4 regions of the Cronobacter sp. 153480017-3 genome follow, and region 3 is predicted to be linked to each of the others. Evidence: predicted binding sites of a transcription regulator. Region 3 holds the regulator's gene; each other region holds the start of a gene.
What was found. The regulator PhoB, encoded in region 3, activates phosphate uptake and scavenging genes when phosphate is short. The targets are predictions, from matches to a motif close to CTGTCATAAAACTGNCNNAT.
Positions count from the first base shown of each region.

Region 1: serA (phosphoglycerate dehydrogenase) is a predicted target of PhoB. The motif match lies at 2,763-2,782, and genes of this name have one in related genera.
Region 2: rpoH (RNA polymerase sigma factor RpoH) is a predicted target of PhoB. The motif match lies at 4,796-4,815, and genes of this name have one in related genera.
Region 4: ACUW6V_RS00350 (esterase-like activity of phytase family protein) is a predicted target of PhoB. The motif match lies at 4,185-4,204, and genes of this name have one in related genera.

Region 1 is NZ_JBSEYN010000003.1:247,639-255,232, forward strand. It holds gene ACUW6V_RS08995 (YecA/YgfB family protein) at 1-85, opposite strand, end outside; gene zapA (cell division protein ZapA) at 247-576, shown strand; RNA gene ssrS (6S RNA) at 619-802, shown strand; gene ACUW6V_RS09010 (5-formyltetrahydrofolate cyclo-ligase) at 818-1,414, shown strand; gene serA (phosphoglycerate dehydrogenase) at 1,501-2,739, opposite strand; gene rpiA (ribose-5-phosphate isomerase RpiA) at 3,008-3,667, opposite strand; gene argP (DNA-binding transcriptional regulator ArgP) at 3,835-4,728, shown strand; gene ACUW6V_RS09030 (oxidative stress defense protein) at 4,757-5,554, opposite strand; gene argO (arginine exporter ArgO) at 5,659-6,294, opposite strand; gene ACUW6V_RS09040 (small-conductance mechanosensitive channel MscS) at 6,440-7,378, opposite strand; gene fbaA (class II fructose-bisphosphate aldolase) at 7,569-7,594, opposite strand, start outside.
Region 2 is NZ_JBSEYN010000004.1:148,185-155,778, forward strand. It holds gene ACUW6V_RS11475 (aromatic amino acid transport family protein) at 1-478, opposite strand, end outside; gene ACUW6V_RS11480 (4-aminobutyrate--2-oxoglutarate transaminase) at 857-2,122, opposite strand; gene pdxR (MocR-like pyridoxine biosynthesis transcription factor PdxR) at 2,241-3,734, shown strand; gene rpoH (RNA polymerase sigma factor RpoH) at 3,783-4,640, opposite strand; gene ftsX (permease-like cell division protein FtsX) at 4,902-5,957, opposite strand; gene ftsE (cell division ATP-binding protein FtsE) at 5,950-6,618, opposite strand; gene ftsY (signal recognition particle-docking protein FtsY) at 6,621-7,594, opposite strand, start outside.
Region 3 is NZ_JBSEYN010000007.1:124,846-132,439, forward strand. It holds gene sbcC (exonuclease subunit SbcC) at 8-3,157, opposite strand; gene sbcD (exonuclease subunit SbcD) at 3,154-4,368, opposite strand; gene phoB (phosphate response regulator transcription factor PhoB) at 4,567-5,256, shown strand; gene phoR (phosphate regulon sensor histidine kinase PhoR) at 5,279-6,592, shown strand; gene brnQ (branched-chain amino acid transporter carrier protein BrnQ) at 6,991-7,594, shown strand, end outside.
Region 4 is NZ_JBSEYN010000001.1:72,886-80,479, reverse strand. It holds gene ACUW6V_RS00360 (sugar phosphate isomerase/epimerase family protein) at 1-967, opposite strand, end outside; gene ACUW6V_RS00355 (methyl-accepting chemotaxis protein) at 1,195-2,733, shown strand; gene ACUW6V_RS00350 (esterase-like activity of phytase family protein) at 2,785-4,140, opposite strand; gene ACUW6V_RS00345 (4Fe-4S binding protein) at 4,241-5,095, opposite strand; gene ACUW6V_RS00340 (dimethyl sulfoxide reductase anchor subunit family protein) at 5,095-5,931, opposite strand; gene ACUW6V_RS00335 (DMSO/selenate family reductase complex B subunit) at 5,924-6,553, opposite strand; gene ACUW6V_RS00330 (DMSO/selenate family reductase complex A subunit) at 6,540-7,594, opposite strand, start outside.

The sequences.
Region 1 (7,594 bases), on a different contig from region 3:
TTTCTGCGGGGGTCAGGCCCACGCCTTGCTGATTAAGCAACTGGCCGACCTCGTCGTAACCAGGCATTTCGTTCTGTATAGACATGCGCATTCGTCGTCGTTGGGAGGATGAGTTCGTGTTATGCTACCACTTCGTGCCCTGGTGATACCAGAAAAGGGCTTGTGTCTTCATATCAGGGTAGCTATAGTGTCGCCCCTTCGCAGCCCCGGCGCGAATGGTTGGCGAGTCAACAGCAGGAAAGTGGAATGTCTGCACAACCAGTCGATATCCAAATTTTTGGGCGTTCACTGCGGGTGAATTGCCCGCCTGAACAGCGAGATGCACTGAATCAGGCTGCGGACGAGCTGAATCAACGGTTGCAAGATCTGAAAGTTCGCACTAGAGTCACCAATACTGAGCAGTTAGTTTTCATCGCAGCATTAAACATCTGTTATGAGCTCGCTCAGGAAAAAGTGAAAACCCGTGACTACGCGGCCAACATGGAACAGCGTATCCGGATGCTCCAGCAGACCATTGAACAAGCATTACTTGAGCAAGGTCGCATAAGCGAAAGAGCGGAGCCTAAGTTTGAATAACGCTTCTGGGTCTACTATGGTAGAGTGACCGTGAAGCAAAAAATTTCTCTGAGATGTTCGCAAGCGGGCCAGTCCCCTGAGCCGATATTTCAAAAAAACAGAATGTGACGCTCCACGGTTGGTGAGCATGCTCGGTTCGTCCGAGAAGCCTGAAAACCGTGACGACGCATTCACCTTGAACCGCGGGTTCAAGGGTTACAGCCTGCGGCGGCATCTCGGAGATTCCCCTTCTTCTACTACCATGACAGAACTTCCCGTTACTTCAGACCTTCGTCAGCACATCCGTAAAGAAATCCGCCAGAAGCGTCGCGCGTTGACGGCTCACCAGCAGGCGCATTTCGCTGAACAGGCCGCTGCCCGTATGCTGGGCTTCGCGCCGGTGGTGGAAGCCAAAAGCGTGGCGGTGTTTCTCTCATTTGATGGCGAACTCGATACCCGACCGCTGATCGAAGGCCTGTGGCGCGCCGGAAAACAGGTATACCTGCCTGTACTTCACCCTTTCAGCCCCGGCAATTTGCTGTTTTTGCGTTACCTGCCGGACAGCCTGCTCGCCACGAATCGTCTGAAAATTCTTGAGCCTGCGCTTGATGTGCGCCATGTGCTGCCGTTAGACCGTCTCGACGTGCTTATCACGCCACTGGTGGCGTTTGACCGCACAGGGCAGCGCCTCGGCATGGGCGGCGGTTTTTACGACCGCACGCTGCAAAACTGGCGCGCGCACGGATTCTTGCCGGTCGGCTACGCGCACGACTGCCAGCAGGTAGAAAGCCTGCCTGTGCAGGAGTGGGACATTCCACTGCCAGTGGTAGTGACGCCGACGAAAATCTGGCGCTGGTGAAATAAAAAGCCGGGTCGCTTACGCTAACCCGGCTCAACATCTGTTTCAGCAGGCCGGGTAAAATGCCCGGCTTTATAACATCAACATCAATACAGCAGACGCGCGCGGATCGTGCCCTGAATCGCCTTCATGCTTTGCAGTGCGTTGTACGCGATGTCCTCCGGCGCATCAATATCAATCACCACATAACCCATCTGCGGCGTAGTTTGCAGATACTGCGCCGCGATGTTAATGCCCTGCTCGGCGAAGATCTGGTTGATGGCGGTCAGCACGCCCGGGCGGTTTTCATGAATATGCAGCAGACGGCTGACGCTTCCGCCGTGCAGCGGCAGAGAAACTTCCGGGAAATTCACCGCCGAGAGCGTAGAGCCGTTGTCGGAGTATTTCGCGAGTTTGCCCGCCACTTCCAGACCGATGTTTTCCTGCGCTTCCTGGGTTGAACCACCGATGTGCGGCGTCAGGATCACGTTGTCGAACTCGCACAGCGGCGAGTTAAACGGATCGCTGTTGGTCGCAGGCTCAACCGGGAAAACGTCAATCGCGGCACCGGCCAGATGTTTGCTGGAAAGCGCCTCGCACAGCGCCGGGATATCGACCACCGTACCACGCGCGGCGTTAATCAGCAGCGCGCCGGGTTTCATCAGCGCCAGCTCTTCAGCACCAATCATATTTTTGGTGGACGCGTTTTCCGGCACGTGCAGGCTCACCACGTCGCTCATATTGAGCAGATCGGAGAGATGCTGCACCTGGGTGGCGTTACCGAGCGGCAGCTTGCTTTCGATATCATAGAAAAACACGTTCATCCCCAGCGATTCCGCGAGGATACCGAGTTGAGTGCCGATATGGCCGTAGCCGATAATGCCGAGTTTTTTACCACGCGCTTCAAACGAACCCGTCGCGACTTTATTCCAGATACCGCGGTGCGCTTTAGCGTTCGCCTCCGGAATACCGCGCAGCAGCAACAACAGCTCGCCAATGACCAGCTCGGCCACCGAACGAGTGTTGGAGAACGGCGCGTTAAAGACCGGAATGCCGCGCTTCGCCGCCGCGTCCAGATCCACCTGATTGGTGCCAATGCAGAAGCAGCCGACCGCCACCAGTTTTTCCGCCGCGGCAAAAATCTCTTCAGTCAGATGAGTACGGGATCGCAGGCCGATAAAGTGCGCATCGCGGATGGACGCTTTCAGCTGTTCGCTGTCGAGCGCGCCCTTGTGGTATTCGATATTGGTATAACCTGCGGCACGCAGGCTATCGATGGCTTTCTGGTGAACCCCTTCCACCAGCAAGAATTTAATTTTGTCTTTCTCCAGCGATACTTTTGCCATTTCCCGACCCTGTCTTGTCTGAACTGTTATGAAGCTGAAATAAGCCAGCCTTCTGCCAACATATCAAAATTTGCGTTCCCGGCAATATGAACGTTTGCGTCGCGACGTTGAAGAAACATCACGCAGAGATAAAAGGCAGAAGAAAATGTCGCATGGCAGAAATATGACGGAAGGATTAACAGGATGGAAACAAAAATGTGAGAGATGTCACCAAATTTAACGCAGGGGAATTTTTTTAACCGCAGGGGCGCCGGAGCGCCCCGTCAGATCATTTTATGATGGTTTTCACGCCATCGGCAGTGCCGATGAGCGCCACGTCCGCGCCGCGATTCGCAAACAGACCAACGGTTACGACGCCCGGAATGCCGTTGATGGCGTTCTCCAGTGCGATCGGGTCGAGAATGGTTAAACCGTAAACGTCCAGAATCACGTTGCCGTTATCCGTCACCACACCCTGGCGATACTCCGGGCGACCACCGAGCTTCACCAGCTGACGCGCGACCGCGCTGCGGGCCATCGGGATCACTTCCACCGGCAGCGGGAAAGTGCCGAGCACATCCACCTGTTTGGACGCATCCGCGATACAGATGAACTTTTGTGCCACCGACGCGATGATTTTCTCGCGCGTCAGCGCCGCGCCGCCACCTTTGATCATCTGCATCTGGCCGTTGATTTCATCTGCGCCATCGACATAGATGCCCAGAGAATCCACCTCGTTAAGATCGAAAACAGTAATGCCTAGGCTTTTGAGCTTTGCGGTGGAGGCGTCAGAGCTGGAAACCGCGCCTTCAATCTCGTTTTTCATGGTGCCCAGCGCGTCGATAAAATGCGCGGCGGTGGAGCCTGTGCCTACGCCGACAATCGTGCCCGGCTCGACGTACTTCAGTGCGGCCCAGCCGACGGCTTTTTTAAGTTCATCCTGCGTCATGAGAGTTTTGCCTGTGGTGTAAAAACTGTGCCGCATTATAAAACAACCCGCCGGGCAATGGGGGAGTCATTCTGCGGCACAGCTCCGATGTTTGCGTTTGGGTCTGTATCCGGTGCAAATTTATGTCATAGTGCGGAACATAACGAGACAGGGAGCACACCAGAGAGATGAAACGCCCGGACTACAGAACACTACAGGCGCTGGATGCGGTAATCAGAGAGCGCGGGTTTGAGCGCGCCGCACAAAAGCTGTGTATTACGCAGTCCGCCGTGTCACAACGTATTAAACAGCTGGAAAACACCTTCGGCCAGCCGCTGCTGGTGCGCACCGTGCCACCGCGCCCGACCGAGCAAGGGCAAAAGCTGCTGGCTCTGCTGCGCCAGGTTGAGCTGCTGGAAGAAGAGTGGCTGGGCGATGAACAGACCGGTTCAACGCCGCTGCTGCTATCGCTCGCGGTCAACGCCGACAGTCTCGCGACCTGGCTTTTGCCCGCGCTGGCCCCCGTGCTGGCGGATTCGCCAGTGCGTCTTAATTTGCAGGTGGAAGATGAAACCCGCACCCAGGAGCGGCTGCGCCGCGGTGAAGTGGTCGGCGCGGTAAGTATTCAGCCGCAGGCGTTGCCAAGCTGCCTTGTCGATCAACTGGGCGCGCTGGACTATCTCTTTGTCGCCTCGAAACCTTTTGCCGATCGCTACTTTCCAAACGGCGTGACGCGCGCGTCGCTTCTGAAAGCGCCCGCCGTCGCGTTCGACCATCTGGATGATATGCATCAGGCGTTTTTACAGCAGAATTTCGATCTGCCGCCAGGCAGCGTGCCCTGCCACATCGTTAACTCGTCAGAAGCCTTCGTACAGCTGGCCCGTCAGGGCACTACGTGCTGTATGATCCCGCACCTGCAAATTGAAAAAGAGCTGCAAAGCGGTGAGCTTATCGATCTCACGCCGGGGCTGTACCAGCGCCGGATGCTCTTCTGGCACCGATTTGCGCCGGAAAGCAGAATGATGCGCAAGGTTACCGATGCGCTGCTGGAATACGGCCACAAAGTGTTGCGTCAGGATTAAAAAACCCGCCGGATGGCGGGTTTTTCGTTTACTGCTGTGATGGCGCGTTGGTCGCCGCAGGCGCAGTGCCCTGGCTTCCCGAACCATTCTGATTCGCCGTACCGCTCTGCGCCTGAGAAGGCTCAAGTTCAAACACCACATCCACCTGATCGTCAAACTGGATAGTCTGCTGATCGTAGGTGTCCTGCGCTGAAGCCGGCGCTGCCGCTTCGGCTTTCATCATGCGCATCACAGGCGTCGGCTGGTAGTTAGAGACGTGATAACGCACGCTGTAAACCGGGCCAAGTTTACTGTTAAAGCCGCTCGCCAGCTGCTGCGCCTGACGCACCGCGTCATCGATAGCCGCCTTGCGGGCTTTATCTTTATATTCATCCGGGTGCGCCACGCCTAAAGAGACGGAGCGGATTTCATTCAGGCCCGCTTTCAGCGCGCCATCCAGCAGCTCGTTCAGTTTATCGAGCTTGCGCAACGTCACGTCGACGGTACGTACCGCACGATAGCCTTTCAGCTGGGTTTTACCATCCTTGAGGTACTCATATTCCGGCTGGGTACGCAGGTTAGCGGCATTAACGTCTTTTTTCTCAACGCCGTTATTTTGCAGGAAAGTCAGGTACTGCCCTACTCGCTCGTCCGCCTGTTTTTTTGCCGCCGCCGCGTCTTTCGCGGAAACATTGACCTCAATAGCCAGCGTCGCGATATCCGGTATCGCATCCACGCTCGCCGTGCCGGAGGTGACGATATGCGGGCCGTTGGGCAGTTCATTCGCCTGCACAGACGCCGCGCCGAAACCAATCATTGCCGCAAGGGCCATCACTTTAAACTTCACTGTTCTTCCTCCATGCTGCGTGCAAGTAAAACCGCCCGCCAGAGAGTGTCGGGCATCTGCCTGCAAGCTTAGCGGTTCAGTGCCGAATGTCCATCAGAGAAGGCTTAGAGGCCGAGCGCAGACAGATTTTCTATCCCTTCGCGCGCCAGCTGGAAGGCGATAACCCACATTACCAGACCAACTAACAGATTAATCATCCGTTGCGCGCGTGCGGTACGAAGCCGCGGCGCAAGCCAGGCGGCAAGTAGCGCAAGGCTGAAGAACCAGACGACAGACGCGTTGATGGTGCCGAGCGCAAAGGCGCGTTTCGGTATGGCGTCAAGCTGCCCGCCAAGGCTGCCGAGCACCACAAAGGTGTCGAGATAAACGTGCGGATTAAGCCAGGTTACCGCAAGCATCGTGGTGATAATACGCAGCCTGCCCTGTTTGAGAATTTCCGCCGACGCCAGTTCCGGGTTGCCCGCCAGCGCAGTTTTCAGCGCCCCGAAGCCGTACCATAGCAAAAACGCCACACCGCCCCACGTGACCAGCGCCAGCAGCCACGGCGACTGCATCAGGATGGTGCTGCCGCCAAAAATTCCGGCGCAAATCAGGACGACATCGCTGAGCGCGCACAGTGAGGCGATCATCAGATGATACTGGCGGCGGATACCCTGATTGAGCACAAAAGCGTTTTGCGGGCCGAGCGGCAAAATCATCGCTGCCCCCAGCGCAAGCCCCTGAAAATAAAAACTTAGCACGTTGTGTTCCCGAAGAGTGGTGATGTCAGGCGCTCAGTGTACGGGCTGCTTTTTATTAGCAAAAACGAATAGTTTTAATCACCAATAAGCAACGCTAATAGTGAGGTGTAAAAAAACGGCCTGCGCATGGCAGACCGTCCTGAGTTTACTGGCCGTCGGCCGGTTTTTCTTTCGGCGCGTCAGGCTGCGTAATAATCGCTGACTGCGGCGCTTGCGGCTGCGCTTTTTCTTCAGCCTCGATTTTTACCGGCTTGTAATGCACATCCATCTGCGGGTAAGGAATGCCGATACCGTTGGCATCCAGCGTTTTCTTGATGCGCTCCAGCACGTCCCAGTAAACCTCCTGCAGATCGCTGCTCTTGCTCCACACGCGAATGACAAAGTTCACAGACGACGCGCCCAGTTCGTTCATGCGCACCGTCATTTCACGATCTTTCAGGATGCGGTCTTCAGACTGAATAATCTCAGTCAGCAGCGCGCGCACTTTATCGATATCCGCGTCGTAAGACACACCAATGATAAATTCATTACGGCGTACCGGCTCGCGGGAGAAGTTAATGATGTTGCCTGCGATGATTTTTCCGTTCGGTACCACGACGATACGCCCATCCGGCGTGCGAAGCGTAGTGGAGAAGATCTGCACATGCAGCACGGAGCCCGCGACGCCGCCGAGATCGACATATTCACCCGCACGGAACGGACGGAACGTGACCAGCAGAACGCCTGCCGCGAGGTTTGAGAGTGAGCCTTGTAAAGCCAGACCCACGGCCAGACCGGCGGCACCGAGTACGGCGATGACGGACGCCGTCTGCACACCCACTCGGCCCAGCGCGGCAATCAGCGTAAAGGCGATGATCCCGTAGCGCACCAGGGCTGAGAGGAAATCCGCCACGGTGGCGTCGATATGACGGGCAACCATAACGCGGTTAAGCGTATTGGAAATGGCGCGCGCCACAATCATCCCGACAATAATAATGGCGATAGCCGCCACGATATTCACGGCGTAGCTGATAAGCAGCGCCTGGTTGCGCACCAGCCAGCCGCCGGCGTTATTAATGCTGTCTATTACGTGTAAATCATCCATTCGACATCCTTTCCCCTGGTCGGGTGATTGATAAACTGCCCGGATTGCGGCAGCGCCAGTCGTTAAAGGGTAAACAAAACCCCGCCGCTCTGCCAGTCGGCCACCCGTGAATCAGATTCCGGTATGTTGCTATTGCCAAAAAGAAAAGCCCACCAGAGGTGGGCTTTTTCAGATGACGCTCTAAGCGAAATTACAGTACGTCTACCGCGTTCAGTT
Region 2 (7,594 bases), on a different contig from region 3:
CGCGCCCGATAGCCTTCAGCCCGAGCCAGAGAATGCCTGCTGCCGGAATAAAGAAGATCAGGCTGCCGATGGCGGGCGAGACGCCGATAAGCGAGCTTAGCAGTTTGCCGCTGCCGGTCATGTAGGCGGTGAGCGCGCCGACGCTGTTAACGCACACCGACGCGAACATCAGCCAGGCGCCGATGCGCCCGACATAGCGCCCGGCGAGGCCGCTTAACTGTAAATGCGCGCGGGTGCGTAGCGTCGCTTCCGCGACATACAGCATGGTGATAGTGGTCAATACGCCGACAAGGGCGAGCCAGAAGAGAAGCGGCATAAAGCCCGCTTTGCTGGAGGCATAGGCGATGGAGAGTACGCCCGCGCCGATGTTGGTGCCGACGATCATCGCGACGCCTTCAACGAAGCTCAGGGATTTAGGGGATGACGCTGCCCGCTCTCGGGACGCCCACAGTGAGGCGGAAGTGGTGTTTTCAGACATAGTTCTTCCTTAAATATCCGGCGGCTATCACCACCGGAAGCGGTTGTGTTCACGGTGTGTTGTTGTGTTAGCAAGTGAGATATTTAAGCTTCGGGCCTGTCAGCCTCCCGAAGCGCGCTCCTTCGCAGGTCACCCCAAAGACGCGCCGTTATGGCCCGCTGCTGCGCGGCGGCCAGGCCATAAGGCGGGCGCCCTCGGGGTAATTCCTGTTCGTTTTACGGCAGGGTTTGGTCTGCCTTACATGGCGGGTGCGCTGCGCTTACCCGCCCTACGGCCTGTTTTTTGCCTCACATGGCGGGTGCGCTGCGCTTACCCGCCCTACGGGCCTGATGTAGGGCGGGTAAGCCGTGCGCACCCGCCGTTTAAGCCGCCTCGCCGTTAGCGCCCCAGCGCGCGGGAAAGGATCTCCAGCGCTTTGCTGAACTGCGCATCCGGGATGGTCAGCGGGTAAAGGAAACGGATAACGTTGCCGTAAACGCCACAGCTCAGCAGCAGCAGCCCCTCTTCACGGGCGCGCGTGAGCACCTGCTGCGTAAACTCAGGCGACGGCTTGCCGGTCTGCGGATCGTTAAACTCCACCGCCACCATCGAGCCCTGCCCGCGGACTTCGGCAATCGCCGGGCAGTAGGTGCGTGCCTGGTTGAGCACCTCTTGCAGATGCTGGCCCAGCTCGTTCGCGCGCTGACAGAGATTTTCCTGCTCAATCACATCCAGCACCGCGTGCGCTGCCGCGACCGCCAGCGGGTTACCGGCGTAGGTGCCGCCAAGGCCGCCCGGCGCAGGCGCGTCCATCACCTCCGCGCGCCCGACCACGCCCGAGAGCGGCATCCCGCCCGCGAGGCTTTTCGCCATGGTCAGCAGATCCGGCTTCACGCCGTAATGCTCCATCGCGAACAGTTTGCCGGTGCGCGCAAAGCCGCTCTGCACCTCATCGGCAATCAGCAGAATGCCGTGCTCGTCGCACAGCGCGCGCAGAGCCTCCATAAACGCTGGCGGCGCGACGTTGAAACCGCCTTCGCCCTGTACCGGCTCCAGCACAATGGCCGCCACCTGATCCGGCGCGATATCGGCTTTGAAAATACGCTCAAGGCTCGCCATCGCGTCGTCCACCGACACGCCGTGCAGCGCGTTCGGGTATTGCGCGTGGAACACCGAGCCCGGGAACGGGCCGAAGCCGATTTTGTACGGTGCCACTTTGCCGGTGAGCGCCATCGTCATAAACGTGCGCCCGTGAAAGCCGCCGCCGAAGGTGATTAAGCCAGGGCGACGGGTATACGCGCGCGCGATTTTCACGGCGTTTTCCACCGCTTCCGCGCCGGTGGTGAAGAACGCGGTTTTCGCCGGGCCGTCAATCGGCGCGCAGGCGTTGATGCGCTCCGCAAGCGCCACATAGCTTTCGTAAGGGACTATCTGGTACGCCGTGTGCGTAAAGGCGCGCAGCTGGTTTTCGATGGCCTCCACCACGCGCGGATGGCGATGGCCGGTGTTCAGCACCGCAATCCCCGCTGCGAAGTCGATAATCTCGTTGCCTTCCACGTCCCACAGGGTGGCGTTGTCGGCTTTTTCGGCATAGAAGCCGCACATGACGCCGACGCCACGTGGGGTGGCGCTCTGACGACGTTGGTTCAATTCTGAATTTTTCACCCGCATTCTCCTGCTGATAAACGTCACTTTTTAGCAACAAACCTGAAACAGTGACGTTTATTTACCCAGGCTATGGCCCTATAATCGAGTACCAGTTTCGAATAAATGAGGGATCCAATTGCATTCTTTAGTGTGCGATCTCTTATTGCTTCGCCTCGGCGAACAGCGCGATGAACGCCTGCATAAGCGGCTTTATAACGCGCTGCGCCTGACTATTCTTGACGGCAGCCTGCCTGCGCAAAGCCGCCTGCCCGCCTCGCGGGATCTCGCCCAGCAGCTTGGCCTTTCTCGCAACACTGTGTTAACAGTTTATGAACAATTGCTCGCAGAAGGATATGTGACCTCTCGCGCCGGCAGCGGCACGTTCGTCGCCGGAATGCTGCCGGACAGCCTGTTATCTGCGCCGCCGGTGGCCCAGGGGCAGCACGATCGCGTTGCGCATGCGGAGTTCTCCTCGCGCGGGAAAACGCTGCTCGGGCAGGTCAGCGCCAGCCCGAAACAGTGGGGCGCGTTTATCCCCGGCGTGCCGGACGTACACGCCTTTCCGCATCAGCTTTTCAGCAAAATTCAGGCGCGGATCAGCCGCCGTCCCAGCCCGCAGCGCCTCACCTACAGCTGTCAGGGCGGCACGCCGGAGCTACAGCGCGCGCTGGTGGATTATCTGCGGGTGTCGCGATCGGTTCACTGCACGGCGGATCAGGTGTTGATCACCGAGGGCATTCATCAGGCTATCGACCTGGTGGCGCGTATGCTGTGCGACGGCGGTGATACGGCGTGGGTGGAAGAGCCCTCGTACTGGGGCATCCGCCATGTGTTGCAGATGAATGAGGTAAACATTACGCCGGTGACGGTCGACCGCGCGGGCATGGTGCCGCCGGAGAGCGCCGGAACACCGCCGCGGCTGATTTTCGTCACGCCGTCGCACCAGTATCCGCTGGGCGCGGTCATGAGCCTTGAGCGGCGTCAGCGCCTGTTAACGCTGGCGCGCCAGACCGGCAGCTGGATCGTGGAAGACGACTACGACAGCGAATTTCGCTTTTCCGGCCAGCCGATCCCGGCATTGCAGGGGCTGGTGGCGGACCCGCCGGTGATTTACATCGGCACCTTCAGCAAAACGCTCTATCCGGGCCTGCGCATCGGCTATGTGGTACTGCCGCGCGCGCTGGCACACGAGATGAAAACCGCGCATGCCGAGCTTTATCGCGGCGGCCATTCGATTATCCAGGCGGCACTGGCAGAGTTTATCGAGGCCGGGCATTACAGTGCCCACATCCGGCGGATGCGGCTGCTGTATGGCCGTCGCAGAGCGTGTCTGACAACGCTGATTACGCGCTATCTGGGGCCGGAGGCGCTGTCGGATTTCAGCGATAACGCCGGGCTGCATCTGGTGCTGAATCTGCCGGATGACGCGGACGATGTGGAGATAGCCCGTCTTGCCAACGCGCGCGATATTCTGGTGCGCCCGCTGTCGCGCTATTACCTGACGGAAAACCGGCGTCGCGGCCTGCTGATGGGATTCGCCTGCGTGGCGGAGGAGAAAATGGAGGGCGCATTTAAAGCCCTGCTGGCATGTATTGAAGCGGCTTACCCGGCGCTTTTACGCCGCGCATAAAACAAAACACCCCGCTTAAGGCGGGGTGTGTCATCAGGCTGACGCGGCTTACGCTTCTATCGCGGCACGCAGCTTTTTCATCGCGTTTTTTTCAAGCTGACGCACGCGTTCGGCTGAGACGCCGTAGCGGTTGGCCAGTTCCTGCAACGTGCTTTTGTTGTCTTCATCCAGCCAGCGCGCGCGAATAATCTGCTGGCTGCGCTCGTCGAGACCCTGCATGGCGTCGGTCAGTTTGTCGGCGGCGTGTTCTTCCCAGTTGTCATCTTCAATGCCGTCGGCAAAGTTAGAAGACTTATCCTGAAGGAACAGCACCGGAGCCATCGGCTGGCTGTCACCCGCGTCGTCGTCCGGGGACATGTCAAAGGTCATGTCCTGCGCGGCCATACGCGATTCCATTTCACGCACGTCTTTGCTGGAAACGCCCAGCTCGCGGGCCACCATTTCCACTTCGTCCTGGTTAAACCAGCCCAGACGCTGCTTGGTTTTACGCAGGTTAAAGAACAGCTTACGCTGCGCTTTGGTGGTGGCGACTTTCACGATGCGCCAGTTACGCAGCACATATTCGTGGATTTCAGCTTTGATCCAGTGCACGGCGAAAGAGACCAGACGCACGCCCACTTCCGGATTGAAGCGACGCACCGCTTTCATCAGGCCGATGTTGCCTTCCTGGATCAGGTCCGCCTGCGGCAGGCCATAGCCCGCGTAGTTACGAGCGATATGAACAACAAAACGCAGGTGAGACAGGATCAGCTTTTTCGCTGCTTCCAGATCGCCCTGGTAATGCAGCTTTTCAGCCAGTGCCCGCTCTTCGTCTGCCGACAACATCGGCCAGGCGTTGGCCGCCCGGATATAGGAATCCAGGTTACCGACCGGGGCTAAAGCTAAAGTTTGCATTTCTTTGGTCATTCAAATCCTCTCAATCGACATCGGACTGGCGTTCGTCCCCATCAGGCAACAAACGGGCCAGCATGTTTGAGCAACGAGAATATCAGCCACTCTTTTATCAGACCGTGAATTTATCCACAAGTTCACGTAAGGCTTGTGAATAAATTACGCACAAAATGTGACATTGCTATGAAAAAGCGTGGGCAGGAGAAGCGGAAGTTCACGGTACGCATCCCCTGCTGACGGGAACTCGTAGCAGGGGATGATTATAACAAATATTTTTTACTCGGGGGTAAAGTGACGTAAATGTTGCACGGTGGCAAGCCAGGCGGCCGCCCAGCCGATCATGGAACAGACCAGCAGCAGCAACAGACACTCATCGAAGGATAACCCGCTGATTTCAAAGGTGGTGCCAAAAACTTTCGCCACATCCGTCACGGCGGCGGATAACCGCATCACCAGGATTTCTGACAGAATCAGTGAAAGTAATGCGCCGGTAAACCCGAGCAGCGCGCCGCCGTACAGGAAGGGACGCAGGATAAAACCATCCGTCGCGCCAATGAGTTTCTGCACGTTGATGGTGTCACGGCGCGCAAAAATGCTCAGGCGCACGCTGTTGCCGATAACCAGGAACACGGCCGCGACCATCAGTACGCCTATCATCGCCGCGACGCGCCCGACCAGCCCGGTGAGCGCCGACAGCCGCGCAAACCAGCTGTCATCCATGCGCACTTCGTCTACGCCCTGAAGCTTCGCCACGCGGTCACGCAGCGTGTTGAGCGCTTCGCTGCTCTGGAAATCGAGCTTCGGCTCGACCACCACCACGGCGGGCAGCGGGTTTTCTTCCAGCATATCCAGCGCGCCGCCAAAGCCCGACCAGTTGCGGAATTCGCCAAGCGCCTCGTCACGCGAGAGGTAATTGACCTTCGCCACGCCCGGCTCGGCCTGGAGCTGCCCCACCACCTGCTGCGCGGCGTTATCGTCGAGCGTTTTATCGAGATAGACCGTAATCTGCGGCGACGGATAATATTGCGTCGCCGCCTCGCTAACGTTCTTATAAACCATGTAGCAGACGCTCGGCAGCGTCAGCGAAATGGCAATCACCATCACCGTTAAAAACGTGGCGAGCGGTTTGCTTTTCAGATCGGCAAGCGCGCCCTGCCAGGCGTAACGCACCTGTTCATTGATGCCGCCCTGACGCGATTTGCCTTTGGTGTTGGAGCCTTTATTTCGCTTCTGCACAGGCCGTCCTGTTTCACCGGAAGAACGCTGTTTACGGAAATTATCCAGTTTGTTGCTAAAGCGCCGGATTTCATTCAGCGCGTCACGTTTATTCACCAACACGGCCTCCATGCAAATGCCCTTCGCTCAGGGTGAGCACCGGGTAGCTGCGCCGTGAGATAAGCCCGGTGTCGTGCGTCGCCATTAATACCGTCACCCCGACGCGGTTAAATTCTTCGAAAAGACGCAGAATGCCTTCCGAGAGGGCGTCATCCAGGTTGCCCGTCGGTTCATCCGCCAGCAGCACGGCCGGTTTATTGACCACGGCGCGGGCGATGCCCACGCGCTGCTGTTCGCCGCCGGAAAGCTGAATCGGGAAGTTTTTCGCTTTGTCCAGCAGACCGACCTTATCCAGCGCCGCCGATACGCGACGGCGAATATCTTCGCCGCTGGCACCCGCGATAATCAGCGGGATCGCCACATTATCGTAGACCGTTCTGTCCATCAGCAGATGGTGATCCTGGAAAATCATGCCGATCTGACGACGCAGGAACGGCACTTCACGGTTTTTCAGACGGCTTATCTCATGGCCGCCAAACCAGATTTTCCCGGCGCTCGGCCGTTCGATACCGCAAATCAGCTTCAGCAGCGTACTCTTACCGGCGCCGGAGTGGCCGGTAAGAAATGACATCTCGCCAGGCCGCAGGTGGAACGTCACCCCCTGCAGCGCTTGTCTCCCACCGAGATAGGCTTTGCTGACATGTTCAAAGCGAATCATGGTTAATCCTCTCGGGCAAAAAGTGCCTCAATAAAGTCGCCCGCGTTAAACGGACGCAAATCTTCAATACGTTCGCCCACACCAATGTAGCGAATCGGAATACCAAACTGATCGGCCACTGAGAAGATCACGCCGCCTTTGGCGGTGCCGTCAAGCTTAGTGAGCGTAATGCCGGTCAGCCCTACCGCCTCGTGGAACAGCTTCGCCTGGCTTACGGCGTTCTGCCCGGTGCTGGCGTCGATAGTCAGCATCACTTCATGCGGCGCGTTCTCGTCGAGCTTTTTCATCACGCGGACGATTTTTTTCAGCTCTTCCATCAGGTGCGATTTATTCTGCAAACGCCCGGCGGTATCGGCAATCAGCACATCTACGCCGCGCGCTTTCGCCGCCTGGATGGCGTCGAAAATCACGGAGGCGGAATCCGCGCCGGTGTGCTGCGCGATAACCGGAATGTTGTTGCGCTGCCCCCAGACCTGGAGCTGCTCCACCGCGGCGGCGCGGAAGGTATCGCCCGCCGCCAGCATCACCGATTTGCCCTGTTGCTCAAACTGACGCGCCAGTTTACCGATAGTGGTGGTTTTACCCACGCCGTTGACGCCAACCATCAGGATAACAAACGGCGTTTTGCCTTCGACATTCAACGGCTCGTCCACTTTCGCCAGGATCTCGCCCATCTCTTCTTTCAGCAGGCCGTAGAGCGCCTCGGCATCGCGCAACTGCTTGCGGCTCGCGCCTTCGGTGAGGTTGGCGATGATTTTACGCGTGGTGTCCACGCCCACATCGGCAATCAGCAACTGCTCTTCGAGCTCCTCGAACAGATCGTCGTCGATTTTTTTGCCGCGGAACAGACTGATAAATCCGGAACCGAGATTTTCTTTGGTTTTCAGCAGGCTGCGTTTAAGGCGCGCGAAGAAACCCTCTTTAGTGGGTTTTTCCTGCTCCGCGACCGGCGCGGTTTCTTCCTCTTCCGGCTCGG
Region 3 (7,594 bases):
ATCGGCCTTAATCGACCTGATATTCGCGCGCCAGGCGGCTCACGCCAAGGCCGTTAATCTTTCTGACCTTGATCTGCACCGGGATACGCTCTTTCATCGCCTCCACGTGGCTGATGACGCCGATGGTTTTGCCGCTGGCGTTCAGCGCGTCAAGGGCATCCAGCGCCGTATCAAGCGTCTGGGCGTCCAGCGTGCCGAAGCCCTCATCCAGAAACAGCGAATCGATGCGGGTTTTATGGCTCACCAGATCCGAGAGCGCCAGCGCCAGCGCGAGACTCACCAGGAAGCTTTCGCCGCCGGAAAGCGTGCGGGTGTCGCGCACCGCGTCCGCCTGCCAGGTGTCGACAACTTCCAGTTCCAGATCCTCACTCAGCTTGCGTTTAAGCAGGTAGCGGCCATGCAGGCGCGTCAGCTGGTTATTGGCGAGCCATACCAGATTATCCAGCGTCAGCCCTTGTGCGAACTTACGGAATTTATCGCCTTTCTGCGAGCCGACCAGATGGTTGAGCTGGCCCCATTCGTCGGCCTCGCGCCTGGCCTCGTCAATCTGGCCAAGAAGCGCTGCCAGTTGCGTACGGCTCTCTTCATCCTGGCGTAACTGCTGGCGCAGTTCCCCCTGGCGCGTGGTGTTATCGCGCAGTTGCTCCGTGACCGCCGCGAGCGCGGCTTCGCTCTGCTGAGCGTCAGCCTGTTCTTCCAACGATTCCGGGCGCGCGCCCAGGTGGCGCTCCAGCGCCTGCTGCGCCTGCGCAAGCAGCGTGTGCTGCGTTTCGCGCTCGCGCTCCAGCCGCTGTTTTTGCGCTTCGAGCTGGCTGCGGGTGGCGTCATCCAGCAGGGCGGCGAGAAACGCCGCTTTATCCGCAAACGGGCTTGCGGCGAGCGCCGCCTCGAACGCCTGCACGGCGCTCTGGTAGCGCGCGCGCTCCTGCAGAAGCTGCGCGCCGAGCGTCTGCCACTGCGCTTCCAGCGATAAACAGCGCGTATGGATCTCCTGGCCCGCGCGCGGCAGTTCGTCTGCGGCGAGCGACGCCGCCGGCGCGTCGCCTTCCTGTGGCAACAATGCCAGCAGCGTTTCGCAGGCGGCCAGCTGTTCGCGCAGGCGCTGCTGGCGCTCGTGATGCTGCTGCCAGCGGCGCGCCTCTTCTTCGCGTTCGGCGAACCACGGCGCGGGGTTGTCATCATCCGGCGCGGGCAGGCCAAAGGCGTCAAGCTGGTCGCGCAGCGCCGCCTGCTGCGTCTGCCAGGCCGCTTCCAGCGATGTGACCTGACGCTGCGTGCCTTCAAGCGTGGCCTCCAGCATCTGACGCTCGCGCAGCAGGTGCAACTGCTGTTCGCGGCGGGTCTGCTCGTCAAGCCAGGGGGTGAGATCGTCGCCCGGTGTCTGGGTGAGACCTGCCGCCGCGCAGAGCGTCTGCCATTGTGAGGTGAGCGCTTGCTCTTCTTCCAGCAGGCTTGCCGCTTCGCTTTCCTGCTGCTGGCGCTGTTTCATCAGCGCATCGAGCTGGCCGCGCAGCGCCGCGCCCTCGGTGCCGAGCTGCTCTTTCTCCTGCTCCAGTTGCGCAAGACGCAGGCGGCTCGCGTCGGGCTTCAGCGCCTGATACGCCTCCACGGCCGGGTGCTCGGTCGCGCCGCACAGCGGGCAGGGGCTGCCGGGTTGCAGGCGCGCGCGCTCCTCAACGAGGCTCGCGATACGCTGCTCCAGATCGCAGACTGCTTTCGCGCGCTCCACCTCCTGTTGTTTAGTTTTGTAATCCTGACGCTTTTGCGCCAGCTGCTGTTCGGCGTGCTGAATTTGCGTTTGCAGCGCGCTGTTCGTCTCCTGCAGGCGCGCTTTACGGCGCGTCAGGGGCGCAAAGGATGACTGGAGCGTTGCAAGTTGCTGGCGCAGCGGGCGCTGCTCGTTAAGCTTAGTCAGCGCCTGCGCGGCGTCCTCCGGCGAGAGCGTAAGCCCGGCGTCCGGCATCGCGTCGCGCTTGCGGCGGGTGGCGTCGAGCGTCTCGTTCAGCGCGCGTAGCTGGTCGCGGTCGCGTTTCTGCTGCGCCAGCACCGCGCGCCAGCCCGCGAGCTCGCTGCTCCAGAGGCGAAAGCGGTCATGCTCCGTCAGCCACTGGCCAAGTTGTGTGAGTTCTGCCGTCTGCGCCTGCGCCTGTTGCGCGGCGGCCTGGCGGATCTCCCGGCGGCGCTGCTGGCTTTCCTGTAAGCGAACGCTTACTTCTTCATGCTGACGACCGGTGGCGGTAAGAGCGGTTTCCAGCTCCTGACAGCGCAGCCAGGCCGGGCGCAGTTTTTCCGCCGGTAGCGCCGCTTCAAGCCGCGCGAGGTCCGGCGCGGCGGCCTGTAGTGCTTGATCTGCCGCCGCCGCCGCATGGCGCGCCGCGTCGAGCGCGCTGGCAAGCGCGGTACGCTGCGTCAGCCACAGGTGTTCTTGCTGTAACTGGCGCTGGCGGGCAAGCAGCGTTTTTTCCTCGTCAGTGAGCGCCTGCAAACCTGTGGTTAAGCTTTCCCGTTGCGCTTCGTCCAGCAGCCGCACGCCCTGCGCCTGCGATTCAAGCTTCTCAAGCTGGCTGCGGGCTTCTTTATGCTGTTCGAAAATACGCGCCGAGACCTGACCGTAGATTTCGGTGCCGGTCAGCTCTTCCAGCAGTTCGGCGCGCGCTTTGGCTTCGGCATTGAGAAACGCGGCAAACTGCCCCTGCGAGAGCATCATCGAACGGGTGAAACGGTCGTAATCCAGCCCCGTCAGCGCGGCAATTCTGTCGAGTTTGTCTTTGATTTTATCGGCGACGATTTTGCCGTCTTCGCAGCGCGCCAGCTCCACGCGCGGCGCCTGCAAGTTACCGTCCGGCTGGCCGCGCGCGCGGCTCTGGCTCCAGAAGGCGCGCCAGGCGACGCCTTTGACTTCAAACTCCACTTCCGCCAGACACTCGGCGGTGTCGCGCGTCATCAGGTCATTCTGGCTTTGCGACAGCGCGTTCAGGCGCGGCGTGCGGTGGTAGAGCGCAAGGCAGATGGCGTCGAGCAGCGTGGTTTTGCCTGCGCCGGTCGGGCCGGTAATGGCGAAGAGCCCGTTGCTCGCGAACGGTTCGGCGGTAAAGTCGATTTTCCATTCGCCTTTCAGCGAGTTCAGGTTTTTTAGCCGCAGGGTTAAGATTTTCATGCCTCGTCCTCCTCGTGCAGGCTCTCCAGCGTGCGGGCGAAGAGCGTGCGCAGGCGCGCTTTCTCCGGCTCCTCAAGCGCCTCCAGCTCCAGGCGGCGTTCAAACACCTCTTCCGGCCCCAGCTCGCTGAGCGTTTCGGTGCTCAGCGTGCCGAGCGCGCGCTCGCGCATTTCGCGGCTGCGACGCAGAAGGACAACCTCCACCGGCAGGCTTTCGGTGAGCTGGCTTATCTGACGGTGCATATCATGCAGAAACTCGCCGGTGTCGATTTCGATATCGAGCCAGACTTTTGGATCATCCGGCGCGTCGCGCCACTGTTCGAGCTGCGCGGTAATGGATTCCAGGCTGCCTTTCAGCACCGCCAGCGGCTGGCTGACCGGCACCGGCAGGGCCGTGACGTCGCGCAGTTTGCCGTCTGCAAACTCCACCAGATAAACGCTTTTCTCTTTGCCGGTTTCATCAAAGCTCAGCGCAATCGGCGAGCCGCTGTAGCGGATATGCTCGCAGCCCGCCACTTTCTGGGCGCGGTGAATATGCCCGAGCGCGATATAATCGGCGGGCGGAAAGCGGTCCGCCGGGAAGGCGTCGAGCGTGCCTATATAGATGTCGCGTACCGCGTCACTTTTGGTCACGCCGACAGTGGTCAGATGGCCGGTCGCGATAATCGGCAGATTACGGTCGCCGCGAAGCGCGCACGCGGCCTCATAGCTCTGCTGGTAGTGCAGGCTGATGGCTTCCAGCAGTTGCTGCTGCTTTTCACGGCCTGACTGCCCGCCAAGGCTTCGTAGCACGTCGCGCGGGCGCAAAAACGGCACCGGGCAGAGCACCGCGCCAGGTTCGCCGTCGCGGCGGTACAAAAGCGTGGCCTGCGTTTCTGGCGTAAGCTGCGCGCTGGCGATAACGTGGGTATTGAGGCAGGCCAGCAGTTCGCGGGATTCATTGAGCGTTGCCACCGAATCGTGGTTGCCGCCGAGCACGATAAGCGGGCAGTTCGCCGCCTGGAGTTTGACCACAAAGCGGTTATAGAGCTCACGCGCATAGCTTGGCGGCGCGCCGGTATCGAAGATGTCGCCCGCGACGATAATCGCATCTACCTGATGCGCAACCGCTGCCTCCAGCAGCCAGTCGAGAAAGGCTTCATGTTCGGCGGCGCGGCTTTTAGCGTAAAAATTTTGACCAAGATGCCAGTCTGAGGTATGCAGAATACGCATGGGATGCCCTGTGGCGAAAAAGCGAGAAGGGGATTATAAACATCCAGTACGGCGGGTGTCCTGTTTCGTCGCGCCGCCGGGTTTAACCGCCTGCGCTGACAGGTCATCTTACGGTCATCTTTTTCATAAATCTGTCATAAATCTGACGCATAATGGCGCCGCATAACATACTGTTTACTTTATTTAACAGGGCGAATCATGGCGAGACGTATTCTGGTCGTTGAAGATGAAGCACCTATCCGCGAGATGGTGTGTTTCGTACTGGAACAAAACGGCTTCCAGCCGGTGGAAGCGGAAGATTATGACAGTGCGGTGAATCAACTCAATGAGCCGTGGCCCGATCTGATTCTGCTGGACTGGATGCTGCCCGGCGGATCGGGGATCCAGTTTATTAAACATATCAAACGCGAAGCGCTGACCCGTGAGATCCCTGTGGTGATGCTGACCGCGCGCGGCGAAGAAGAAGATCGCGTGCGTGGCCTGGAGACCGGGGCTGACGATTACATTACCAAACCGTTCTCCCCGAAAGAGCTGGTGGCGCGTATTAAAGCGGTTATGCGCCGTATCTCGCCGATGGCCGTTGATGAAGTCATCGAAATGCAGGGCTTAAGCCTCGATCCGTCATCGCACCGCGTGATGACCGGCGAAAACCCCCTTGATATGGGGCCGACCGAATTCAAGCTGTTACACTTCTTTATGACGCACCCGGAGCGCGTTTACAGCCGCGAACAGCTGCTGAATAACGTCTGGGGCACCAATGTCTATGTGGAAGATCGCACCGTGGATGTGCATATCCGCCGCCTGCGTAAGGCGCTGGAGCAGAGTGGTCATGACAGAATGGTTCAGACGGTGCGCGGTACGGGTTATCGGTTCTCAACCCGTTTTTAAACCCAAAACAGGAGTGTGACGCGTGCTGGAACGGCTGTCATGGAAAAGACTGGTGCTGGAGCTGTTGCTCTGCTGTATCCCGGCGCTGGTGCTCGGGGCGATATTCGGCTATCTGGCATGGTTTTTACTGGCGGCGGTGACCGGATTGCTTATCTGGCATTTCTGGAATCTGCTGCGGCTTTCCTGGTGGCTGTGGGTGGATCGCAGCATGACGCCGCCGCCCGGCAGCGGGAGCTGGGAGCCGCTGCTCTACGGCCTGCACCAGATGCAGTTGCGCAATAAAAAACGCCGCCGCGAACTGGGTAATCTTATCAAACGCTTTCGCAGCGGCGCGGAATCCCTGCCGGACGCCGTGGTGCTGACCACGGAAGAGGGCGTCATCTTCTGGTGTAACGGCCTTGCGCAACAGCTTCTCGGCCTGCGCTGGCCGGACGATAACGGCCAGAACATCTTAAACCTGCTGCGCTACCCGGAATTCACCAGCTATCTGCGCGGCAAGGAGTTCAACCGGCCATTGCATCTGGTGCTCAATAACGGGCGTCATCTTGAGTTTCGCGTGATGCCGTACAGCGAAGATCAGCTGTTAATGGTGGCGCGCGACGTCACGCAGATGCATCAGCTCGAAGGCGCGCGGCGCAACTTCTTCGCTAACGTCAGCCATGAGTTGCGCACGCCGCTCACCGTGTTGCAGGGGTATCTGGAGATGATGCACGAGCAGACGCTCGAAGGGCCGCTGCGTGAAAAAGCGCTGCACACGATGCGCGAGCAGACCTTCCGCATGGAAGGGCTGGTGAAACAGCTACTCACGCTCTCGAAAATCGAGGCGGCGCCCGCGATGCAGCTTAACGAAACCATCGACGTGCCGATGATGCTGCGGGTGGTGGAGCGCGAGGCGCAGACGCTGAGCCAGCAGAAGCATACCTTCACGTTTGAGGTCGATCCGCAGCTTAAAGTGCTGGGCAACGATGAGCAGTTGCGCAGCGCGATTTCAAACCTGGTGTATAACGCGGTCAACCATACGCCCGCCGGGACGCACATCACGGTGCGCTGGGAGCATGTGGCGAACGGCGCGCGCTTTAGCGTGGCCGACACCGGGCCGGGGATCGCCGCGGAGCATATCCCGCGCCTCACCGAGCGTTTCTATCGCGTGGATAAAGCACGCTCGCGCCAGACGGGCGGCAGCGGGTTAGGGCTTGCGATTGTGAAACATGCGCTGACGCACCACGACGCGCGTCTGGAGATTGAAAGTACGCCCGGCAAAGGCACCACGTTTTCGTTCCTCCTGCCGGAGCGGTTAATCGTCTCCGCGCCCGCCAAAGCCGTTTCCGACGTGTAATTCGTAAAGCTTCCTTTCCAGGGCCAGCCATAAGCTGGCCTTATTCATTTTTTCGCCGCCTCTGAACGCTTTTTTCAGCGTTTGACGCTTTTTTGCTCGCGCGAATCGCCGGAGGTTTTTTACGATTTTAGATTTTATCACTGCTCTGAAACTTAGATCTGGCATAAAGGTCTGGTTTTACGATCCCGTCTTGCCTTTAAACGTTATAAGCGTTTAAATTGCGCCCCTGCTATTGCCAGACCGACTGTTTTTACCTGGTAAATCGAAAAACAATTCTTCGCCAGCGTAATCGGGAAGCATATCCCGCTGTCAGCTCTGCAAATAGCCGCGTTTTCGTCAGGTGACTGGCGATAAAAAATTAGTCAATTTCAACACCACATCCACAGGCAGTAAATCTTATGACCCATCGTTTAAAATCGCGCGACATTATCGCACTGGGGTTTATGACCTTTGCGTTGTTTGTCGGCGCGGGCAATATCATTTTCCCTCCCATGGTTGGTTTGCAGGCCGGTCCGCATGTCTGGACGGCGGCGATCGGCTTTCTTATTACCGCCGTGGGTCTGCCTGTGCTGACTGTGGTGGCGCTGGCGAAAGTCGGCGGTGGCGTTGACAGCCTGAGCCATCCGATTGGCCGCGTCGCGGGCATTCTGCTGGCGACGGTGTGTTATCTGGCCGTCGGGCCGCTGTTCGCGACGCCGCGCACCGCGACCGTGTCGTTTGAAGTGGGCATTGCGCCGCTCACCGGCGACGGCGCGCTGCCGCTGCTCATCTACAGCCTGGTCTATTTCGCGCTGGTGATTCTGGTGTCGCTCTATCCGGGCAAACTGCTGGATACCGTGGGCAACTTCCTGGCCCCGCTGAAAATCATCGCGCTGGTGGTGCTGTCGGTGGCGGCGATTGTCTGGCCGGCGGGCGATATCAGCGTGGCGACAGATGCCTATCAGAAAGCGGCGTTTTCTAACGGCTTCGTGAACGGTTATCTGACGATGGATACGCTCGGCG
Region 4 (7,594 bases), on a different contig from region 3:
TATGTTCAGCGATAAATTTGGCCCCTTCCCGCGCGCCGGTTTCGCCGTCTTTAAGGCAGCACTCCCACTCAAGCGTCGCCCAGCCGGGATAGTCATAACGCGCAAGCTTACTGAAAATAGCCCTGAAATCTATCTGCCCGTCGCCCGGCGAGCGGAAACGGCCTGGCCGGTCTATCCAGGGCTGATAGCCGCCATAAACGCCGCTGTCCGCTGACGGCCTGAACTCGGCGTCTTTCACGTGAAACGCCCGGATGCGCGAATGCCAGCGATCGATAAACCCGAGATAATCCATGTGCTGAAGCAGCATATGGCTCGGATCGTAGAGGATATGGCAGCGCGGGTGGTGGCCGGTAAGTTCCAGAAAACGTCCGAACGTCACGCCATCATGCAAATCTTCACCGGGGTGCAACTCAAAGCAGAGATCCACGCCAGCCTCGTCAAAACGGTTAAGAATCGGCAGCCAGCGGCTGGCCAGCTCGTTAAACGCCTCTTCCACCAGCAGCGGATTGTGCGGCGGCCACGGATAGAAAAACGGCCAGGCGAGCGAACCGGAAAAGGTGGCATGCGCCGTGAGATTCAGATTTTGCGAGGCGCGCGCCGCAAGCTTCAGCGTGCTGACCGCCCACTGCTGGCGCGCAACCGGATCGTGGCGCACCGCCTCGGGTGCGAAACCGGCAAACGCCTGGTCATACGCCGGGTGTACCGCCACCAGTTGTCCCTGGAAATGCGTCGACAGCTCGCTGATTTGCAGGCCCATATTGCCGAGCGTCTCGCGCACCTGCGCGCAGTAATCCAGGCTTTCCGCCGCTTTGGCCAGATCAAAAATATGCGGCAGATGCGTTGGCAGCTGCACCGCTTTATAACCGAGCCCGGCAGCCCAGGCCGCCAGCGTATCGAGCTGGTTAAACGGCGGACGGTCGCTGATAAATTGCGAAAGAAAAAGAGATGGCCCCTGTAGCGTTTTCAATCTCACTCCTATGGCGCACGTGCGCGAATCGCTGATGCCAGCGTTAAGCATAGCCTGGCGAAACATAAGCCTCGCTTATTGTACCTGATATAGATATAACCCTTTGTTTTGTTGGGAAAAACCCATTTAACCTAAATTTTTTGGCTGACATTCCGATAACCGTCTGGTGGCACTCCTCTTTTTGAGTGACCGGGTCGCTGTGTTACAACCTCACGCAAGGGAACAACATGTCAGTAAGGCGTTTTTCATTTCTCGTTTTCAGTCTGTTACTTTTCATCTTTCTCGTCAGTACCGTCTCTAACCTCTGGTCGCTCACGCGCAGTAACCAGTCGCTGGATAACGTGAATAAAGAAATTCGCGTGGTGCTTTCGGTGATTGATCCGATTAACCATAGCCGTACGCTGCGCGTGCGCCTGATGGAGGCGATGATTAACGCCTCTCTTGGCGATACCCAGAAAACGCAGGCGTCGCTTGAAACCGCCAATGAGGTGATGCAAAAAGCCATCGCGGCGTTCAATAACTACAAAGCAGCCCCTGCGGTTGAAGGCGAAGAAGCGCTGGCGGCCCCGTACCGTCAGGCCTGGCAGGCGTATGTTGATGACGGCCTGCGTCCGCTGATGGATGCGGCGAGTCGCAACGATACCGCGCGGTTTAACCAGCTCGTAAGCACCACAATTCCGCAACTGGATCGTCAGTTTGAAATTACGCTCGATCAGCTGCTGGCGTTTCGTGAGAAATATGCCCAGCGTCTGAACCAGGAGGCGCAGGAGCGCTTTGTAAACAGCATCGTTACCATCGCGGTGTTCGCCCTGCTGTTTACGCTGCTGATTGGCGCGATGTTTATTCTGCTGAAACGCCGCGTACTGTCGCCGCTGGATGCCGCGCGTCGCCACTGCCAGCAGATGGCGGAAGGCGAGCTGCACACGCCGGTGCTCTCCGGCTCGAAAGATGAGATTGGCGAGATGCTCGGCTCGCTTGAGCAGATGCGTCTGTCGCTGGTCAATATCATCGCCCAGGTGCGCGACTCCAGCCAGAGCGTGGCCCACGCCGCGGAAGAGATCGCCGCCGGTAACGTCGATCTCTCGGCGCGTACCGAAGAGCAGGCCGCGTCGCTCGGCGAAACTGCCGCCAGCATGGAACAGCTGACCTCGACCGTGAAACACACCTCGGAAAACACCGCCGAGGCGAATAAGCTCGCGGGCAATATGCGCAGCGCCGCCCAGGAAGGCAACGCGATTGTCGAAGAAGTCGTCGTCTCCATGCAGGAGATCGAATCCAGCTCCAGCAAGATCGACAACATTATCGGCATTATCGAAGATATCGCCTTCCAGACTAACATCCTGGCGCTCAACGCCGCGGTGGAAGCCGCCCGTGCGGGTGAGCAGGGTCGAGGTTTTGCGGTGGTGGCAAGCGAAGTGCGTAATCTGGCGCAGCGCTCGTCGGTGGCTGCGAAGGAGATCAAAGAGCTTATCGAGCAGTCCGGCGAGCAGGTGGTGCTGGGCAGTGACCGCGTGGCGCGCGCGGGCGAGAGCATGAAGCGCATTATCGGCTCGATTAAACAGGTCTCTGAGCTGATGTCAGAAATCGCGCTCTCCACCGGCGAGCAGAGCCGTGGAATTGAGCAGATTAACCAGGCCGTCGCGCAGATGGATTCCGTTACCCAGCAGAACGCCGCGCTGGTGGAAGAAGCCTCTGCCGCCGCCCACTCGCTGAAAGAACAGTCACAGCTGCTCAATCAGGCGGTCGCGGTATTTAAACTGAGCTAACGGTTGTAAAACGAGTCAGGGCAGGTGTCGGCCTGCCCTTTTTTATTGCCTTTACAGCGGCTTATCGAGCTTTATCACCCACAGTTCATTCTGCGAGGCGGGTTTTTCCAGCGGCTTAATGCCGATTTTGCTGGCAACCGGCTTGCCGTCCAGCGTCAGATGCCCCTGCCCGTCCACGTTGTAGTCATCCATCTCTTTTTTATCGCCCTGCGGCTCCAGCAGCTCTGACTGTAAACCAAAGTCGTTATCATTGATGACCGCGAGGGTTTGCGGGTCGATAAGCGCCAGCCCTTCCGCTTTTTCCTGCTGCCAGCCCAGTTCCCGCAAATCGACCGCCAGCTGTTTTGTGGCGAGCTGCACACCGCGCGCGTTGAGTTTTTCCGCATCGTCGAATTCCGGCGGCTCGGTCTTATCCAGCGTGCTCAGATCGGTGGCGTTACTGAGATCAACTACATAAACACGGTTGCGCATGGTTTTGTTCTTATCGCCGCCCTGTTCGATAAGCAAAATGCGGTGGTCGTCCAGCGCCACGATATCGCCGATTTTGGCGTCTTTGGCTTTTTTATAGACGTCGATGTCGATCGGATAACCATACATCGCGGTTTTGCCGGTAGCCGGGTCAAAACTCACCAGCCGCGTAAAGCGCGCGGTGTTTTTGGTTTTGCCGTCGATATCCAGCGTGCTCTGTACCGCCGCGATAATGCGCCCGTCCGGCATCCGGGTCAGCCCTTCAAAGCCGCGGTTAGGCTGACGCCACTTAATGATATTTGGCAGTCCGCCGGCCACGCCTTCTTCGCCCTTGCCCGCCTGCGGGCCCTGTTTAGCGAGGATCGCGCCGCTGGCGTCAACATGAATAATAAACGGACCATATTCGTCACACAGCCAGTAGCCGCCCTTGCCGTCTGGCGTGATCCCTTCGGTATCCAGCCCGCGTTTATCACCGGTGAGCGTTTGCAGCGCGTCGTTAAGCGCCAGCTCGTTGGTGGCGCCGATGAGCCCGGCGGGCAGCGGCAGACCGCTGATATTGCCTTTATCGTCATGCAGCGGCATCGGATCGCTCGCCTGCGCCTGGTCTTTACTGACGCGAATGGTCATCATCAGCGGCGTGTACTCCGGGCTTGCGAAGATTTTCGACTCCTGCTTGCCCATTTTCGGCGAGTCGGCGTTGGGGCCGCGGTCGGTGACGGTCGCGAAAATCAGGTCATCGCCCTCTTTGCGTAAAAACAGCAGGCCGGAGCCCACGCCTACCGGCAGACCATTGGGAAACGCACTGGCGTAGTTGCCGGAATAGACCACGTGATCTTCCTGCGGAAACGTCACGACATAGCGTTCCACCTGCGGCGCGGCGGCAAGGGAACAGAGCGGAAAAAGCGCGGCGAAAGCGAGCGTAAGCGGTTTGAATTTCATGGTTCTCAGATCCAGAGTCGGGGTGGCACTGTTATAAGACGCAGGCGTGACAGATTAATGACAGCGTCCTTTTCTCCTGTGGATTCAGCGAGTCACCGCGTTAACCGCCGCGCATGCTGAAGCCGTGACGCTGACAAACCGGGCACACTTTCTCGCCCGGATGCCAGGCGCGCCACGGCTCGCCGCAGCGCTCGCAGCGGGCGTGATGCAACGCCCGGCGGATCAGCGGCCCGGCGTCGCCCTCCGTTATCGTTATAGCATCAACCGGGCACACCGCCGCGCAGTCGCCACAGCCATCGCAACGTCCTGTATTGAGCGTGAAATCCTGTTCGCCAAAGCATATCGCGCCGCTGGCGCATGCCCGGCCACAGGCACCGCATAGTAGGCAGCGCGTGGTATCCAGCATGACGGCGTATGCGGATAAAAACGCCCCCGCCGCACGCCGGGTGGCAACGTCGTGCGCTACGCGTGCGCGTTCACCGTCCGGGCGCAGCAGACGGCGCTTGGCCTCACCTGCCGCCGGTGAAACCGCAACACACTGCCAGCCCGGCTCGCCGCGCTTTTTCAGCCACAGGTTAAGTTCAGCCAGTGGCCGCAGCCAGAGCGTGTCACGCGTGAGATCCACCGCGACCGCGCGAATGCGGTACAGCGTGTGCAAGAGCATCAACTCCTCTGCCGCGACAGGCTGGGTAAACGGCCCGAGCAGCACGCCCTCGCGGTGAATTCGCGCCAGCGGTACGAGATCCTCCAGCGCGTCCGCCGGGCAGACAAACAGGCAGATCCCACAGCCGGTGCAGTGCTCCGGCGCGAGAATCACCTCATGATGGTGGATGCTCAGCGCGCCCGTCGGGCAGCGTTTTACGCAAACATCGCAGCGGCTTTTGGCCAGCCGTTTTCTGGCGCAGCGCGCGCCCACACAGGGTTGTGCGGGCGCTATGGTGTTGAAGAGACGCATCAGGCGTCGATGGTGAAAAACGCGAGGCGCAGCAGCAATTCGCCAAGAAGAATCAACGCACTGCCCGTCATTTGCGACGAGCGCGAGCCGTGCGGGCGCGTCAGCCCGGTCATCAGCAGCATCGCCCCTGCGGCAGAGCAGCACCAGCCCGTAAGACGCAGCCCGGCGCAGGCGTTAAAGGCCGAAAGCGGCTGTAGCGGAAAGGTCACCGGCACTACCGTTTGCGCTAAAAAGTGATAGTACGCAGGCTGAATGAGAAGCCGGATCAATACCACCGCCAGGGCCAGCAGCGAAAGGCGACGGCTTGCCGCGAGTTCTGCCTTTGCGTTAAAGGCCGGACGCAACGCGAGGCGAAGTTGTAGCACCGACGCGCCGATAAGCACGACCGAACCCAGGAACATGGCCCAGGTGTTAACGTGCTGCCAGGTCACGACCGACGCGTGGCAGTAGATGGACGCCATAGCGAACATATCTGCAAGCCCCGCCAGGGCTGTCAGCCACAGCAGCGGCCACGGTGTTGCGCGCTTCATCATCAAAAGCAAAATACTGACAGCAATCAGCGCCATAAACACGCCCGCCAGCGCAATCTCCCGGCTGAGCCAGGAGCTGGAAAGGTGGCGCAGCGCATTAAAGGCGTTCAGCGGATAACCCAGATGCAGCGTCGAGGCGAGTAAACCAAGCGCCGCGGCGATGCCTGTACAAACCAGCGCAGGCAGCGTCGCGAGCGTGTGTCGCCCCGCGCGCGGCATCTGCCCGGCGGTGAAGCAGAGCATCAGCGTAAAGCCCACTGCACCCTGCATGAACAGCGTAAAAATCACTAACGGAAACTCATGCATCGTGCTGTTCCTCCTGCTGTGCGCCCTGATGCGGCTTAATGACCAGATTGGGTCTGGTGACAGATGACGGCGGCAGCCCGTTGACGTCACAGAGCGCGCCGAAGCGTTCGCGCAGCGCGCTAATCGGGCCGAACTGAATCGCCCCGAGCGGGCACGTGGCGACGCACACCGGCGGCTCGCCCTGCGCCAGTCGATCGACGCAGAAATCGCATTTCGACATCTGCCCGGTCTGCGTATTACGCTGCGGCGCGCCGTAAGGGCACGACCAGGCGCAGTAACCGCAGCCGACACATTTGTCGGTGTTTACGCGCACGATGCCGTCGCCGTCGCGCTTGTGCATGGCGGTCGTCGGGCAGTTGCGCGTGCAGATGGGATCGGCGCAGTGGTTGCACGAAATCGATAAGGTATAAGCGAAGACGTTTTGCATCAGTCCGCCTGCGCCGGTCGGCGTGAAGCCGCCGCCATGAACTTCATAGACGCGCCGAAAGCGCCGCCCCGGTTCGAGATTATTTTTGTCTTTGCACGCCACCTGGCACGCTTTACAGCCGGAGCAGCGCGACGAATCGATAAAAAAGCCCAGCTGCTCGCCGCTGACCGGGGGATAATCCTTAAACTGGCTCATGTCTGGTTACCTCAACGAGCAGGGTTTGATGGGCATTGCCTTTGGCAAGCGGAGTGATACGCGCGCTGGTGAGCACATTCGGGCAGCCGCCGTTATCGACGCCTTCCGCGTCCGGCTGCCACCAGGCGCCTGCCTGCATCGCCACCACGCCGGGAATAATGCGCGGCGTCACGTCGGCGGGAATGCGTACCACGCCGCGATCGTTATAAATCCGCACCAGATCGCCCTGCTGAATGCCGCGCGCGCGGGCGTCCTGCGGGTTGATCCAGAGCTGCTGGCGCTGTACCTCCTGCAGCCACGGGTTGGCGTATTGCGTCGAATTGGCGCGGTTTTTCCCCTTCCACGTGATGAGCTGTAGCGGGTATTTGTCTCGCAGCGCGTCTTGTGGCCCTTCTTTCGCGGGCACATAGTGCGACAGCGCCGGGATCTCCGGGTGATTCATCTCCCAGAGCCGTTTTGAGAAGATTTCGATTTTGCCCGAGGGTGTCGGGAACGGATGGTTGTCCGGGTCGAGAATGTTCTCTTCAAACGCGACATACGGCGGCGATTTCAGGTAGACGTGCGGTTTTTTGCAAAGCCCGGCGAAATCCGGCAGGTCGTGATCCGCCAGCGCCTCGCGGGTTTTCTCCCAGATATGTTCCACCCACGCTTTTTCGCTGCGCCCTTCGCTAAAACGCGCCTCGATGCCGAGCTTGCGCGCGACCTCGCGCAGCCAGTCGTAGTCCGAGCGGCGCTCAAACTCCGGCTCCACCAGCTTTTGCGACAGCAGCAGATAGTTGCCAGTGCCCCAGGTTTCGCCGATGTTCCAGCGCTCCATAAAGCTGGTTTCGGGCAGCAGCAGATCGGCGTAGCGGGCGCTTGGCGTAAGGAAGAGATCGCTTACCACGATAAACTCGACCTTGCTTTCATCTTCCAGCACTTTCACGGTCTGGTTGATGTCCGGGTTCTGGTTCGCCAGATAGTTGCCCGCAAGATTAAAGATGAATTTGATGTTGCTGGTGAGCGTTTCAGCGCCTGTTAAGCCGTTTTCCGGCGTGACTT